3 regions of the Aliivibrio kagoshimensis genome follow, and region 2 is predicted to be linked to each of the others. Evidence: riboswitches for the same ligand, from Rfam matches in the RefSeq annotation. Region 2 holds a riboswitch; each other region holds the start of a gene.

Region 1 (5,407 bases), on a different contig from region 2:
TTCCAGTGATTAATTCCTAAATGAGCCGCCAGTTTATGTTGCTCCGCTGGAATAGAGTCGAGAGATTGCAATAACAAACGGGTAGCAAATGGAAGATTAAAGAAGACATGAGCCAATAAAATGCCATTAAGGCCGTAGATAGAAAAAGGTAATTTTTGCTCAAACACCGCCAACAGCTGTGAAAGTAAACCGCTGTTACCATAAATTGAGAGCAGACCAAACACCCCGACCAAGACAGGGAGTACCAGAGTAGTGGCAAACAGTTTAAGAAGCAGTGCTTTACCTGGGAAGGTGCGACGTGACAGAGCATGAGAAACGGGAATAGCGAGGCCAACACTCAATAAGGTAGATAAAAAGGATTGGTAAAAACTGAAAGTAGTGACGTGTCGATAGTAGGGATCAAACCAGATGGCACTGAGATCTAAAGTTGGAGATTGCAACAGCAACGCCGTAATGGCAGAGCCTACAAAAACAAAAATAAACCCGGCAATCGCTATGCCGGGCATCTGTTTTTTATCGATAGACATCAATAGAACAACATTAGAAGCTGACTGAGTGCTGCCACTCACGAATCCAAGTTTTACGATTCTCAGCAATTTCATCTGAGTTAAATGTCAGTGATTTTGACGGGATAGTAAGTTGCTCAAACCCTTCTGGTAGCTCAACCTCTGTCACTGGGTACATCCAATTCCCAGTAGGCATGACCTCTTGGAACTCATCACTTAAGATAAAGGCCATAAATTGATCCGCTAACGTCTGATTTTTGCTACTTTTCACTTTAGCCGCAACTTCTACTTGCGTGTAGTGACCTTCAGCAAAATCCGCTGATACATATTGGTTTTTCTGCTCCGCAATAATGTGATAAGCCGGCGAGGTGGTGTAAGAGAGCACCATATCCGCTTCACCTTTTAAGAACATATTATAAGCTTCAGACCAACCTTTAGTTACAGTGACCGTTTTTTCCGCCAGCTGTTTCCATGCACCAGTCACATCGTCACCATAGACAGACTTCATCCACAGCATCAAACCTTGTCCTGGAGTAGAAGTGCGAGGATCTTGGTAGATCACTTTAATATCATCGCGCTGTTCAACTAACTCTTTCAAGCTCTTAGGTGGGTTCTTTAAGCTCTCTTTGTTGTAAACAAAAGAGAAGTAGCCGTAATCAAATGGAACAAATGTTGTATCTGACCAACCGTTTGGCAAAGTAACGCTGCTGGTATCGACACTATGCTGAGTCAATAACCCGGTCTTCTTCGCTTCTGCAATCAAATTATTGTCTAAACCTAGCACGATATCGGCTTTGCTGTTTTTACCCTCTAAACGCAAGCGATTTAAAATGGTAACGCCATCATCAAGAGCAACAAACTCAAGATCACAACCACACTTCTGCTCAAACGCTTTTTCAACTTTTGGGCCAGGTCCCCAATCAGAGGCAAATGAGTCATATGTATAAACGGTTAATGTATCTGCGGCCGAAGCGGACATCGATGTCATGGCAGCTAACGTTACAAGAGGAAGAATTTTTTTCACTATGCACTCCATATATAGCGTGGATGGCATAGAAATGAGGAGAGTATCGACATACGATAACTGAGCGCTCAATTCCTACGCCAGTATTATCTGGTTCAGGTATACGGGTCCTGTATCTACAATCTCAGCCTAATTCACATTAAGCTCCCCGTTGAGAAGCCTCATTGTATAGAAAAATGAGGCAATGCCAAATCAATTATCGCTGGTCATATCCCCAACGAGGAACCAAGCCTTGGTTAATACCGAGATGGTCCAGCACTCTGGCTACCATAAAATCGACTAAATCATCAATGGATTTCGGATTATGATAAAAACCCGGAGCCGCTGGCATAATTGTCACCCCCATTGTAGAGAGCTTATGCATATTCTCTAAATGCAGAGTAGAGAATGGCGTTTCCCGAACCATTAAGATCAGCTGACCACGCTCTTTAAGCACCACATCTGCGGCGCGCTCAATTAAGTTATCAGACATGCCATGAGCAATCGACGCCAATGTTCCGGCAGAACAAGGACAAACCACCATCTGTTTTGGTGCCGCGGAGCCCGAAGCGACAGGAGAGAACCACTCCTCTTTACCGCACACTACTAATCGCTCAGGCGGGCAATGTAAGTGTTCAACCAACGCCTTTTTGATTCCTGCAGGACTGGCTGGAAGTTTTAAGTGATGTTCAGTGGCCATCACAACTCGCGCTGCCGAAGAGATCAATACATAGACTTGATAACCTGATGCCAACAGACACTCTAATAACCTCAAGCCGTAGGGGGCACCCGACGCTCCGGTCATGGCTAACGTGATCGATTTACTCTCAAAATCTACTTTCACATCATTCATCATTACTACTCCCTACTTGGCCTGTAACTTGGTTAGTAATTTGTCGTGAATACCTTCAAAGCCGCCGTTGCTCATCACTAAGATTTGATCCCCAGGATTCGCCTCAGCGACTATCGCATCAACAAAATGTTCAATATCGTCTGAAATCATTGCAGGTTGACGACACTGTTCAGCAACGTCCTGCAATGACCAGTCGATATTAGCAGGCTGATAAAGGTAGACCGAGTCAGCCAGAGCTAAAGAGCTGGCGAGCGTATCCTTATGAACCCCAAGTTTCATGGTGCTTGAACGAGGCTCAAGCACCGCAATGATCTTCTTCTGACCCACTTTATTACGCAGGCCATCTAATGTGAGACCAATTGCGGTTGGGTGGTGAGCAAAATCATCATAGACAGTAATCTCGTTAACCGTGCCTTTTAACTCTAAACGGCGCTTGGTATTAATGAATTTCCCTAGGGCTTCACAAGCAAGATCGATAGTCACACCAACGTGCCTTGCCGCTGCAATCGCCATCAACCCATTTTGAACATTATGATCACCGACTAAATCCCAATCTACGCTGCCGGATATTTCCCCCTCAAAGATGACATCAAATCGTGAACCATCAGATTTATGCTTCTCCACCTGCCACACACCATCGGCGCCAGTAAACTCCAATTCACTCCAGCACCCTTGATTAATCACCTCGGCCAGTACCGGATCAGATTTTGGTGCAAAAATACGACCATTACCCGGTACTGTCCTCACCAAGTGATGAAACTGCTTTTGAATCGCGGCAAGATTGTCAAAAATGTCGGCATGATCAAACTCTAGATTATTCATCACCAACGTTCTTGGGTGGTAATGGACGAACTTGGAACGTTTATCGAAAAAAGCGCTGTCATATTCATCGGCTTCCACAACAAAGAACATACTGTCGCCCAAACGGGCTGAAACCCCGAAGTTTCCTAGCACTCCGCCGACTAGAAAGCCCGGAGAATAGCCGCAATCTTCAAGAATCCAAGACAACATACTCGACGTGGTAGTTTTACCGTGGGTGCCTGAAACAGCCAGAACCCAACGGTCGTGCAATAAAAATTCTTGCAGCCACTGCGGACCAGAAGTGTATTTGAGGTTGTGATTCAATACATATTCAACACATGGATTACCGCGACTCATTGCATTACCAATGACCACGAGGTCCGGTGCAGGATTCAGCTGTTCAGGATTGAACCCTTCAATAATTTCAATACCTTGCGACTCTAAAAGAGTGCTCATCGGGGGGTAAACATTAGCATCACAGCCGGTGACTTTATGCCCTAGTTGCCTAGCTAAAACGGCCGCTCCGCCCATAAAGGTGCCACAGATGCCCAAAATATGAATATGCATAATCATTGCTCAAAGAAGATAAGTAACGCCATTTTGAGTTACTTCAATACGAATAAAAAGATCTTTGCTATACAATTAGATACAGCTAACAAGATTTATTAAAAATAAAACACGGTTCTTAACACGTATTGTACCTGAGCCTAATTCCAATGACATCCAATCATAAATGATTACTAAGGATAGAACATGTCACAGACCAGAACACTAGGCGAGTTTATTGTTGAAAAACAAAATGATTTTGCCCACGCCAGTGGAGACCTTTCTTCCCTACTCGGTTCGATTAAACTTGCTGCAAAAATCGTAAACCGTGAGATAAATAAGGCCGGATTGGTCGATATCACAGGTTCAGTCGGCAGTGAGAATGTTCAAGGCGAAGAGCAACAGAAATTAGACTTATACGCTAACGAAGTATTCAAATCTGCACTCGAAGCACGAGATCAAGTTTGCGGTGTGGCGAGTGAAGAAGAAGATGAAGCAGTTGCCTTTAACAAAGCGTTAAATCGCAGTGCAAAATACGTAGTATTAATGGATCCACTTGACGGCTCATCGAACATTGATGTCAATGTTTCAGTCGGTACCATCTTCTCTATCTACCGTCGTATCTCTCCAGAAGGCACTCCCGCAGTAGAAGAGGATTTCCTACAGCCAGGTAACAAACAGGTTGCGGCAGGTTATGTTATCTACGGTTCTTCAACCATGTTGGTTTACACCACAGGTAACGGTGTTCATGGCTTTACTTATGACCCATCGTTAGGTGTATTCTGTCTCTCTCACGAAAACATGCAGATCCCTGATGTGGGTAAAATTTACTCAATCAATGAAGGAAACTACTTCCGTTTCCCTCTTGGAGTAAAAAAATACATCAAGTACTGCCAAGAGAACTGCCCTGAAGAGCATCGTCCATATACCTCTCGCTATATTGGATCTCTGGTTGCCGATTTCCACAGAAACCTATTAAAAGGGGGGATGTACCTCTACCCAAGTACGCTCACTCACCCAGATGGTAAGTTACGTTTGCTGTACGAATGTAACCCTATTGCGTTAATTATGGAGCAAGCGGGCGGCAAAGCAACCGATGGTAACCAACGTATTTTGGACATCGACCCTAAAGAGTTACACCAGCGTGTTCCTTTCTTTGTCGGCACAACCGATATGGTCGACAAACTTGAGTCTTTCCTAAAAGAGAGCCCAGGCCACTAAAATCCCTAGGCCATCATTCGTCAGTATTGATGGCCTAACACTCCACCGCTACCTCCCTGTTTCTTCTATCACTTTCTGAGTCAATTAGTAGACTTTCTCACCAATCCTGACCACACTCATTACTCAATGATTTCATTTCTTTATTAATTTCTATCTAATCTAGAGGAGTTACCAATGAGTTTGAATGATGTTCCGGCAGGAAAGGATCTTCCTAATGATATTTATGTGGTGATAGAGATCCCCGCTAATGCCGATCCCATTAAATATGAAGTGGATAAAGAGAGTGGTGCTATTTTTGTCGACCGCTTTATGTCAGCTCCTATGTTCTATCCGTGCAATTATGGCTACATTAACCACACCTTATCGTTAGATGGTGACCCAGTAGATGTTTTGGTTCCCACTCCCTACCCACTGCTGCCAGGCGCTGTTATTCGCTGCCGACCTGTAGCAGTATTAAAGATGACAGACGAATCAGGG
Region 2 (5,407 bases):
TCCTAAACATTCAGTGTAAAACGTTTTGGATTTCGGATAGTTTGAGCAGATTATGGCTGCATGATGAAAGCCTTTAAGCATGATTCTCTCCGAAAGTGGTCATTATCGACATTGAAGTCAGGAGCTAATTACTCTAAGGTAAATTTTGTATTTATCCATCAATTTATTCAAGGAGTGTGTATGCCACAAGAAAAAATTCGTTGCCCGTGGGTAGACACAAGTAAAGAGGATTATGTTGCTTATCACGATACAGAGTGGGGTGTACCGACTCGCGATGATCAAACTATCTTTGAATTTTTAGTATTAGAGTCCGCGCAAGCGGGACTGAGTTGGTACACCATTTTAAAAAAGCGTGACAACTATCGGCAGGCATTTTCAAACTTTCAGCCAGACGTGGTTGCTCAATTTAATGAAGAAGATGTTGCCCGACTAATGGAAAATGCAGGTATTGTACGTAATCGACGTAAAATTGAAGCGGCAATCAATAATGCGAAACGGTTTTTAGAGGTTCAAGCTGAGTTCGGTCAGTTTTCAGACTATATTTGGGGGTTTGTAAATCAAAAAACCATCGTCCATCATATTGAAACGGCAGCGGACTATCCCGTTACAACGCCAGAGTCTGATGCCCTCGCAAAAGACATGAAAAAACGTGGCTTTAAATTTTTGGGGTCAACCACACTCTACGCACATATGCAGGCGACGGGGATGGTGAATGACCACAGCGTTAACTGTTTTTGTCGTTCCTAGCAATTTGTATTCGCTAAATTTTTTTTATAGGGGCGCCCTCTTCTTTGAGCTGTTTTGTTTCTGGTTGTTTATCAGGATAGCAGTCGCGTATTTGGATAAAGTCTTTTAAGTTGTCTAACATTATATCGATCAGTTGCGGGTCAAACTGATGACCTCTTTCACGTTTGAAAAGTGCTACAGCATCTTCAATCGGCCACGGTTCTTTATAGCAACGTAGGCTTAAGAGTGCGTCAAACACATCAACAATCGAGGTTATTCTGGCAAAAAGATGGATCTCTTCAGCAGATTTCTGATTTGGATAGCCTTTACCGTCCCATCGTTCATGGTGTTCATAAGCGATAATTGCGGCGATGTTAGTCAGGTCGCTGTTGCTGCTTTTTAGAAGTTTATACCCAGCCGTAGTGTGTGTTTGCATGATTTTCCACTCATCGGCAGTCAGCTTTCCTGGTTTATCTAAAATAGACTCCGGAATAGCGATTTTACCTACATCATGCATTGGACTGATTATTTCGATCATTTCACACTCTCGATGAGACAAACCAAACAGCTTGGCCATTAGTGCAGAGAGTTTCGCGACACGTTTAACATGCTGGCCCGTTTCTCCTGAACGGGTCTCAATGGCTTCACCTAGCACATTGATCATGTTTTTCTGAATACTTAAGGTTTTCTTCTGCAAAGTGACAATTTTTTTGTGCTGATTATTGATTCTTCGTTTGTGCCTGATCGTCATAGATTGAATAAAAATAATAACCACTAAAATAATAATAATGGCGCTGGAGATAAGCAATATCTCTAAATGTTCTTCAATAAATGAGATCGGTTTATTGAGGATGACAGAATTATCTGGCAGCAGTGATGTTGGAATACTATGTTTTTTCAGGGCTGAGTAATTATAAACAGGGAGGTTTACCTCTACCTCTTCCGATTGAGAACGCTCAATATTACTATTGATCGTCAATAGCGTTTCTGCCGCTTTCAAACCTATGTTATGTGGTCTAAGGACTATGCCTCCGACTACATCACTTAAAATAAAGTATTCGCCCAACACAAACACAGGTGCACGACTTGCTTGACTGATCGTTTCGGCCACTTCCGGGTAGCTATGATAAACACCACGACTTATCTCAGTGTTGTAATGGGAGAGTAACACCGCATCATCTTTAGAGATAGTTGACAGTTGTTGAGCGGCTTCTCGTAGTGTTTTATCACGTATTTCAATGACATTGAGTTTAGAAAAGTTAGAAAGGCTAGTAATAACTCGTTTTCGAATCAACTCAGAAGTGGTACTACGGTCAGATAAAAAATAGAGGTTTTTGATATTCGGGTTTAGTTTTACAATCGCGTTTATATTTTTATTTACATCATCTTTTTCATAAATGATGATGCCTTTATTATTCACACTTGATAGGTCAACGTTAAGGTCATTGATTCCTACAGCGACATAAGGAGCGGTAAGTGATAGAGGTTTACTGTAGTTCTTGAAAAACGTCAATGCATTATCATCAACGATAATGACGCCATCAAACGTGTAATGGTCGTATTTTATTTTGAAATATTGCGAGAAACTCTGATAGTACTCTGGTGTAGAAACTCGTTTGGTATCTAAAAACTCGACCGATATTCTAACGGGGACATTGTTTTGTTTAAAATTGTCGACGATTCCATTTTGAATATCTGACGTCCATTTGAAAGAGGGTTCATAGGATTGAAGAATTAAGATACGTTTCGGTCGCTCTTGGCTTTCGCTTGAAAACGACGAAAAAGAGGAAATAAAAATAAACAATGAGAACAATGTATAAAAGAAATTCTTCATTATTTATTGGTCGTCCAAATGCAGAGATAGATAGGTACTCTGACGGAATAGCTCAGTGACATCAAGGTTTTAATATAAAACTGAGGTGTGAATCCGCTATTTTATTGAAAGAACTACAAGGTTTGTTCACTCAGTTGTATATGACGATATCGAACTATTTGATATTGAGTAGTCCTATCAATTCTGAGTGTTAATGATAGTATGTTTTTCTTAGTCGGGGAGCCTGAGATATTAAATCAGAGGCTGAGATCACAATGTGAACCCGTTGAACCTGATTCAGTTAATTCTGACGTAGGGAACTTAAAGGAATAGTGCTTATGACTTCACTTATCTCATCTTTATCTTTTCCGACCACACCGATTGTGTTAACCATTGCGGGTTCTGACAGTGGTGGTGGAGCAGGAATTCAAGCCGATATTAAAACCATTTCAGCGACCGGAGGGTACGCGTGTTCTGTTATTACGGCTTTGACCGCGCAAAACACGCAAGGAGTAACCGGAATTTATTCGATTAGCAGTGAGTTTGTCGAACAGCAACTCGATGCGGTATTTTGTGATCTCGATGTAATTGCCGTTAAGATCGGTATGTTGAGCGACGAGACAATTATTGCTTCAGTTGCCAAGAAACTTAGACAATACGCGCCGAAATATATTGTGCTTGATCCTGTGATGGTTGCTACTAGTGGAGATATGCTGCTCAAATCCACAGCGATGGAGACGCTTAAAACTACCCTGTTTCCGCTTGCTGATGTCATTACGCCTAACTTGCTAGAAGCCGCGGCATTAATTGGCAGTGACGTACCTCTAACAAGCGAGGACATGTTAGCAATGGTCGATAAACTCCGTGCACTAGGATCAAAATCAGTATTGTTAAAAGGAGGGCACTTAGAGAATGATAGGAGTAGCACTGATCTATTGATCTTGCCTGAGAGTATCAAACCGTTCTCTGAACCACGTATTGATACGACCAATACTCATGGCACAGGCTGCACCTTATCTTCGGCGATAGCGTCCTATTTGGCTCAAGGGCATGAGTTAGGGCCGTCAGTGAGCTTAGCTAAAAACTATATTACTAAAGCGATTTTACATGCCAATGAACTCAATATTGGCAAAGGTCATGGGCCGGTAAATCATTTTTTTAAAGAGAATAGTTCAGAGTTAATATTAGAGTGACAATAAGGTGGAGAGTCACTCCACCTTAACAGGATGACTTTAACTTATTATTTTCTACATCCTGAAACATTGTAATCAATCGCAATCGCAGCGTTTTCAGCAGCACCACTTACCTTTATATATCCCCAATAGTTAGGTTGTGCATTGAGGTAAATGCACTCGCTGTTTCCGGGGTTATTAGACCTGGCATCGACATTAGTGCCGTTTGGCCAGCCTGAGTTACTATACTCAATAGTTAGGTCGCCAGTACCTTCTCCTGTTGAAATGGCAATGTTCTGCTGAGCGTTAACATTGGCAAGGTTTAGCCAAATTGTATTTGAACTTGCAAGGCATGCCGCGATACCATCCTCTAGGGTTCCGCTGTTAATTTTACTACTTGTTGAGCAGTTTTTCGGAAGTGTTGTCCCCGCGGCCACTTTTTTCAACCATTGCTCGAATTCAGATTGATACTGAGTTGACCACTGGGTGATGATCGATTTGTAAGCAGCCCAATCACCACTGCGAGTTGCAGCTAACATCAGGTTAATATCGTCGATATGGCGTTCAAACATGAACCTGACTGCCAAATAACCCCAACGATAAATACGGTCGACATCAAAACCCTCGTAAGTGGTGTCGAAGATCTGCGCGAGTGTATAGGTGGAACCATCGAGAATGGTTTCAATTGCTAATGGATTATCATCTTGGTTGGCGACGTATTCGGCGACACCTTCACTCCACCACACAACAAGCTCAGTAGGGGTGTTAAAGTTTCCGTACAGATCGAATCGGCCGTCTAAGTAGTGAACATACTCATGTTCAAGGTTCCAGATATAGTGATCAGGATTGGCGTAGTTAGCTTCATAAGCGACAAAATTAGGGATATTGCCAGGAACTGAAGGATCACCTTCTAAATACATACCGCCGTTATTAGTATCAATATCAAAGATAGCAGCCGCGTATTTGCCATAGTCATTACTCGAGTCAAAGATGTTCACTTGTAGTTGATCATTATGGTCATCTTTTACCGGACCTGAAGAGGTGTCGAGCTTGGTGTGGAAGTAGTTTTCTTCAAAGCCCATTTTGTCACAAGCCGCTATTTGTTGAGTCGCAGTCAAGTTTTGAGAAATAATTTTGATGGTAGGGCTACAGACGTGCTCTTGAGTGAGAGCATGTATCCTGACATTCTCACGGTAACCGCAGATCCCAAAGGTTGAACAATCTTCGTAATAAGTTGCATTCTCTGCTGCTCCTAACCAAATGGCGTCACCATAGCCAAAGCTTTGATATGTTGAAAAGAGCTCTTTAAGTGCAGAATCGACATTTGGTTGAATCGCGGCATTGGTATACATCTTTAAGCGGCCTAATTCACGGCCTGCATTCGCAATCATAAACTCACTGTCAGAGTCGATCATATAACGATTTAAAGCAAAGTTCTTCAGTAAGGTTACGAGCTCTTGGTCATTTTTAATCGTCGCGACAAAGTCATTATTCCATTGGCCGTTAAATATAATGGTAAATATGCCGTTAACCGCATTTCTCATGTTCCAACTCGTGGCATAATTTGCGTTCCATTTTTTTAACCACTCTTTAACTACGGGTAAATAAATATTCTGAAGCCCTGCGCTGTCCATGGTGGTAATTACTTCAGTGAGCACTTTACCGTGGTTGTCATTGTTATCATAGAAATGAACGT
Region 3 (5,407 bases), on a different contig from region 2:
CAATCCGTTGAGATGTTCGATTCCATGGTTAAAGTCGATTTGGTGCTGTTGGGGAAGATATTATTAGCATCCATTGCCTTTGGTTTAGCCGGTTATCTTTTTGGTGAACTCACCCATGGCTTCAAGGATATTTTTACTGCTACGCTTAAAAACCCCTACCTGATAGTGGTCGTTGGCGGTGTTATTATCATTGCGGCTGTACAGCTTATTGGCAACCAAGATTATATTGGCTTAGGGGTTTACGCAGGTCGAGAGGGTGGGGTCAGTATTCTTAGTGCTTTCAATGTTGGTGGTGCTGAATGGTACAGTTGGTTACTTAAGTTAGTACTTACTGCTATTACATTAGCTGCTGGCTATAAAGGTGGAGAAGTTACACCACTGTTTTTTGTCGGGGCTACATTAGGAAACTCATTAGCTTGGCTTCTAGGGGCTCCGGTTGATCTATTTGCCGCGTTGGGTTTCCTTGCTGTGTTCGCTGCAGCAACCAATACTCCTTTCGCTTGTACTATTATGGGTGTTGAGCTATTTGGTGCTGATCACATTCTCTACTTCGCAATCGCCTGCTTTACCGCTTACTATTTCAGTGGTCATACAGGGATTTACTCATCGCAACGTGTTTCTGTAGCAAAAACGTTTACTCCTAATGGGCCAGAATACGTTCCTGATAAGATAGGTTTACTGCGAGAAGTGGATTCCTCTTATTTAAAGCGGTGGGCCAAGAAGCTTAATAAGTAACTGAGCAATAAGGGAGGATGATCTCCCTTTTTACTTCCTGACTATTATTTAACCTTGCTGTTACATCTTCTGTTCTTTATACTGCTTTCGAAACTTGTCGGAGTGCCTTAAGGCTGAGACCGTATTTTTACGGGATCCGTTGAACCTGATTCAGGATAATACCTGCGAAGGAAACAAGAGAAAACCACAGAGTTATTCTAATATCTGTATGTAAATTAATCATTTACACCTCTTGTAGCATCTATCCGTCAAGCATTTTCCAACTATTCTTATTAAAGGAAAAATGCTATGTCGAATCGCAAACAAGCGAGACTGGAAGCTAAGCAATTTATAGATTCACTATCAGTACAACCTTACCCAAACTCAAATAAAGCGTATATCGAAGGCAGTCGTCCTGATATTCGTGTGCCTATGCGTGAAATTTCTTTGGCTGACAGCTTAATTGGCGGCAGCAAAGAAAATCCTATCATGCAGCCTAATGAACCCATTCAAGTCTATGATACTTCAGGTGTTTATACAGATCCTGAGCATACTGTTGATCTTCATATGGGCTTGCCTAAAATGCGTGCCAATTGGGTTGTAGAGCGCGGTGATACTGAGGTATTGGCCAATGTAAGCTCTGTCTATACCAAAGAACGTTTGGAAGATGAGACTCTTGACGATCTCCGTTATGGAAACCTTCCAGAAATTCGTCGTGCAAAAGAGGGCCAATGTGTTACCCAACTCCATTATGCAAGAAAGGGTATCGTTACTCCGGAGATGGAGTACATTGCTATTCGAGAAAATATGGGACGTCATCAATACGCCGATGAGCAGCTAAATTTCCAACATCCAGGTCATAATTTTGGGGCTAATTTACCCAAAGAGATCACCCCTGAATTTGTTCGCCGTGAAGTCGCCGAAGGCCGAGCAATTATCCCATCAAATATTAATCATCCAGAATCTGAACCAATGATTATTGGTCGTAATTTCTTGGTTAAAGTTAATTCCAACATTGGTAACTCATCAGTCAGCTCTTCTATTGAAGAAGAAGTTGAGAAGCTGGTCTGGTCTACTCGTTGGGGTGGCGATACCGTTATGGATCTCTCTACAGGCCGTAATATTCATGAAACCCGCGAGTGGATCATGCGTAACAGCCCGGTACCTATTGGAACGGTACCTATGTATCAAGCACTAGAAAAAGTGAATGGTATTGCTGAGAACCTTAATTGGGAAGTGATGCGCGATACGTTAATCGAGCAAGCTGAGCAGGGGGTGGACTATTTCACTATCCATGCTGGTTTGTTGCTTCGCTACGTACCTATGACTGCGAAACGTGTTACAGGCATTGTATCTCGTGGCGGTTCAATCATCGCAAAATGGTGTTTAGCGCACCATCAAGAGAGTTTCCTATATTCCAATTTCCGTGAAATCTGTGAGATTTGTGCTAAATACGATGTCGCTTTATCGCTTGGAGATGGTCTGCGTCCCGGTTCAATTGCTGATGCGAATGATGAAGCGCAGTTTGCCGAGTTGAGAACCTTAGGAGAGTTGACAAAAATTGCTTGGGAATATGATGTACAGGTGATCATCGAAGGTCCAGGTCACGTACCAATGCACATGATCAAAGAGAACATGGATGAGCAGTTAGAGCACTGTCATGAAGCACCTTTTTACACTCTTGGTCCATTAACTACCGATATCGCTCCAGGTTATGATCACATTACCTCTGGTATTGGTGCCGCCATGATTGGTTGGTACGGCTGTGCCATGCTCTGTTATGTAACGCCAAAAGAGCATCTGGGTTTACCAAATAAAGACGACGTTAAAACCGGTCTAATCACTTATAAATTGTGTGCTCATGCGGCAGATTTAGCCAAAGGACATCCCGGCGCGCAAATACGTGATAATGCACTCTCTAAAGCACGTTTTGAGTTCCGATGGGAAGATCAGTTTAACCTAGGTTTAGACCCGGAAACTGCTCGTGCTTTTCACGATGAAACCTTGCCTCAAGAGTCTGGTAAAGTGGCTCATTTCTGTTCTATGTGTGGTCCTAAGTTCTGCTCTATGAAAATATCGCAAGAGGTTAGGGAGTATGCCAAAGATACGGAACAAGTTGCCGCAGATGGTTTAATTGAAGTACGTCTTCTTGATGACCCGTTAGAAGGAATGCGCCAAAAGTCAGAAGAGTTTAAAGCTAAAGGCTCTGAACTATACAAACTGGCAACGGCAGCGGAAATCGAGGATCAGTGATGAACGCTCTCTACTTATCCAGTGAGAACCACTCACTGTTAAGTCAGATAGAGCGCTTTATTGAAGCAGCAAAACAGAAGCAGTTGGATCAAGCTGTAGAGTTAGTTATTGACTCTACAGGGCCAACTGGCCTGTTAGTGAATGGATGTAAAAGTGTGATAACTTTTACTCCATTTGCGCTTATTAGTGATGCGGACTTACTCTCATCTACAATTAAGATTGCTGAAGCACCTTCTGACATGACTGTCGCCGATGCACAACGTTTGGTCCTTCTATATCCAAACCTAGTACTTGTAAATGTCCAGATCCCCGACGGATTCTTAGATGTTTGGCAATTTGACCAATTTCATCGAGCGCTGTTTTATCCGGATAGTACAAACAGAGAGCGTCACCACTCTCTACTATTAACCGCCTTGGTTTTTGATTTCCCACTAGAGGATGCACTCACGCTAGCACGGGCTAATGTTTCACGTGAAACATGGCCAACCGAACGTCATATGTTTCCAACTCCGATATTACCTGGTACTGAACTTGCCAAAAAAATTGGATGGCACTCTGAAGTTATCTTCCCTGAACATTTCGTTGCTATTGATAGTGAAAAACTTGGACTCTATCCCGTTGTTGATTCTGTTGAATGGATTGAAAAGTTACTCTCATTAGGAGTAACAACGTTGCAACTGAGAATTAAAAACCCTAATGAGCCGACACTTGAAGATCAAATCAAACGTAGTATTGAATTTGGTCGTCAGTTTGGCGCCCAGGTATTCATTAATGACTATTGGCAACTTGCGATTAAACATGACGCCTATGGTGTTCATTTAGGGCAGGAAGATATAGAAGTGGCAGACATGGTTGCAATAGCTAATTCTGGATTAAGGATTGGCCTATCTACTCATGGTTATTATGAGATTCTACGTATTTCTCAACTTAATCCTAGTTACATTGCTTTAGGCCATATTTTCCCGACTACGACTAAACAGATGCCTTCAAAACCTCAAGGGCTCAGTCGTTTGGCACTTTATCGTCAGTTGATAAAACAAGTACCAACGGTGGCTATTGGTGGAATAGATCTCAATCGGGCACCAGCTGTGTGGCAAACTGGTGTTTCGAGTTTAGCCGTCGTTCGTGCTGTGACTGAAGCTAATGATCCGAAGAAGGTGATAGATCAGTTTTCTTCGATCATGCATAAAACAGAACACCACTCAATGAGTGAGGGGGCATAATTGGAGACATTAACAGATTGCGAATTTGTTCAATATAGCCGCCAAATTATGCTGCCAGAAGTTGAAGAGTGTGGCCAATTGAAATTGAAATCATCATCAGTTTTGATTATTGGGATGGGGGGGTTAGGCTCAGCAGCTTCTAGTTATTTGGCTGCATCTGGCGTCGGAACAATAGTGATTGCTGATCATGACGAAGTCGATGTCTCTAATCTTCAGCGACAAACGATTTATCGATATGGTGACGTGAATAGTGAAAAGGTACTTGCAGCGAAGAAACAGCTTGAACAGATAAATGGAAATATCCGCATTCGGACGGTGAATAAGCAACTCTCTGGTGACCAATTATCATTAGAAGTGTCGCTTGCAGATGTTGTTTTGGATTGCACAGACAACTTAAAGAGTCGTTATGCCATCAATGAAGCGTGCATTTCTAATAAAAAAGTCCTTATTTCGGGTGCCGCAATTGGGTGGAAAGGCCAGTTAATGACCTTTGATTTCACAAAACAGATGAAAGGGTGTTATGGCTGTTTGTTCCCGAAAAGCAGTGAAGCAAGTGAATCTATTAACTGCTCTACGTACGGGATAATTGGGCCTGTAGTTGGAATCATCGGAAATATGCAGGCACTAGAGGCCATCAAAGTCATCTCAAATATCACACCATTACATCTTGGCAATTTTTATCAATTTGATGGGATTAGCAACCAGTGGATTACATTACAAATACAGCAGGACAGTGAATGTCCTACTTGTACCGATGAACACTGTGATAAGGAGTAACCAATGGAAGTATTGTTGAATAGTAAACGTATCACAATCAGCGAGTCGAATAGTCTATTAGAGGTTCTGGAAACATTAGCAATTCCATTACAGACGACAGCCGTTGCCGTTAATGCTACCGTCATTCCGAAAAGTGATTGGCAAAAAACAGTATTAAATACGGGTGACAAGATCGATATGTTTCAAGCTATCGCAGGGGGTTAATCATGTTAACAATCGCAAATAAATCTTTCGGTTCTCGTCTTTTTACTGGCACTGGTAAATACGCGAACGGACAAATTATGTCTGACTCAATATTAGCAACAGAGTCAGAATTGGTGACCATGGCGCTTAAACGTATTGATATGGACAATAGTGACGATGACATTATGGCACCACTGATCCATTCCGGTGTTAATTTGCTACCCAACACTTCTGGAGCGTCATCCGCTAAAGAGGCC

The links. A riboswitch is a leader RNA that binds a small molecule or an ion and turns the genes downstream of it on or off. The one in region 2 is predicted to bind thiamine pyrophosphate.
Region 1: it holds a riboswitch for thiamine pyrophosphate, as region 2 does, so the genes downstream of both, thiB (thiamine ABC transporter substrate binding subunit) here and thiD (bifunctional hydroxymethylpyrimidine kinase/phosphomethylpyrimidine kinase) in region 2, are expected to answer to the same signal.
Region 3: it holds a riboswitch for thiamine pyrophosphate, as region 2 does, so the genes downstream of both, thiC (phosphomethylpyrimidine synthase ThiC) here and thiD (bifunctional hydroxymethylpyrimidine kinase/phosphomethylpyrimidine kinase) in region 2, are expected to answer to the same signal.

Annotation. Positions count from the first base shown of each region.
Region 1 is NZ_JAKJSQ010000005.1:154,656-160,062, forward strand. Features, by position in the region: gene thiP (thiamine/thiamine pyrophosphate ABC transporter permease ThiP) at 1-527, opposite strand, end outside; gene thiB (thiamine ABC transporter substrate binding subunit) at 541-1,494, opposite strand; TPP riboswitch at 1,586-1,691, opposite strand; gene L4C32_RS03345 (flavin prenyltransferase UbiX) at 1,727-2,362, opposite strand; gene mpl (UDP-N-acetylmuramate:L-alanyl-gamma-D-glutamyl-meso-diaminopimelate ligase) at 2,375-3,730, opposite strand; gene fbp (class 1 fructose-bisphosphatase) at 3,917-4,930, shown strand; gene ppa (inorganic diphosphatase) at 5,105-5,407, shown strand, end outside.
Region 2 is NZ_JAKJSQ010000100.1:596-6,002, reverse strand. Features, by position in the region: gene gloA2 (SMU1112c/YaeR family gloxylase I-like metalloprotein) at 1-81, opposite strand, end outside; gene L4C32_RS19325 (DNA-3-methyladenine glycosylase I) at 181-747, shown strand; gene L4C32_RS19320 (HD domain-containing phosphohydrolase) at 761-2,560, opposite strand; TPP riboswitch at 2,766-2,875, shown strand; gene thiD (bifunctional hydroxymethylpyrimidine kinase/phosphomethylpyrimidine kinase) at 2,878-3,732, shown strand; gene L4C32_RS19310 (M9 family metallopeptidase) at 3,780-5,407, opposite strand, start outside.
Region 3 is NZ_JAKJSQ010000020.1:1,684-7,090, forward strand. Features, by position in the region: gene L4C32_RS08765 (voltage-gated chloride channel family protein) at 1-735, shown strand, start outside; TPP riboswitch at 824-925, shown strand; gene thiC (phosphomethylpyrimidine synthase ThiC) at 1,024-2,967, shown strand; gene thiE (thiamine phosphate synthase) at 2,967-4,190, shown strand; gene L4C32_RS08780 (HesA/MoeB/ThiF family protein) at 4,191-4,967, shown strand; gene thiS (sulfur carrier protein ThiS) at 4,971-5,171, shown strand; gene L4C32_RS08790 (thiazole synthase) at 5,174-5,407, shown strand, end outside.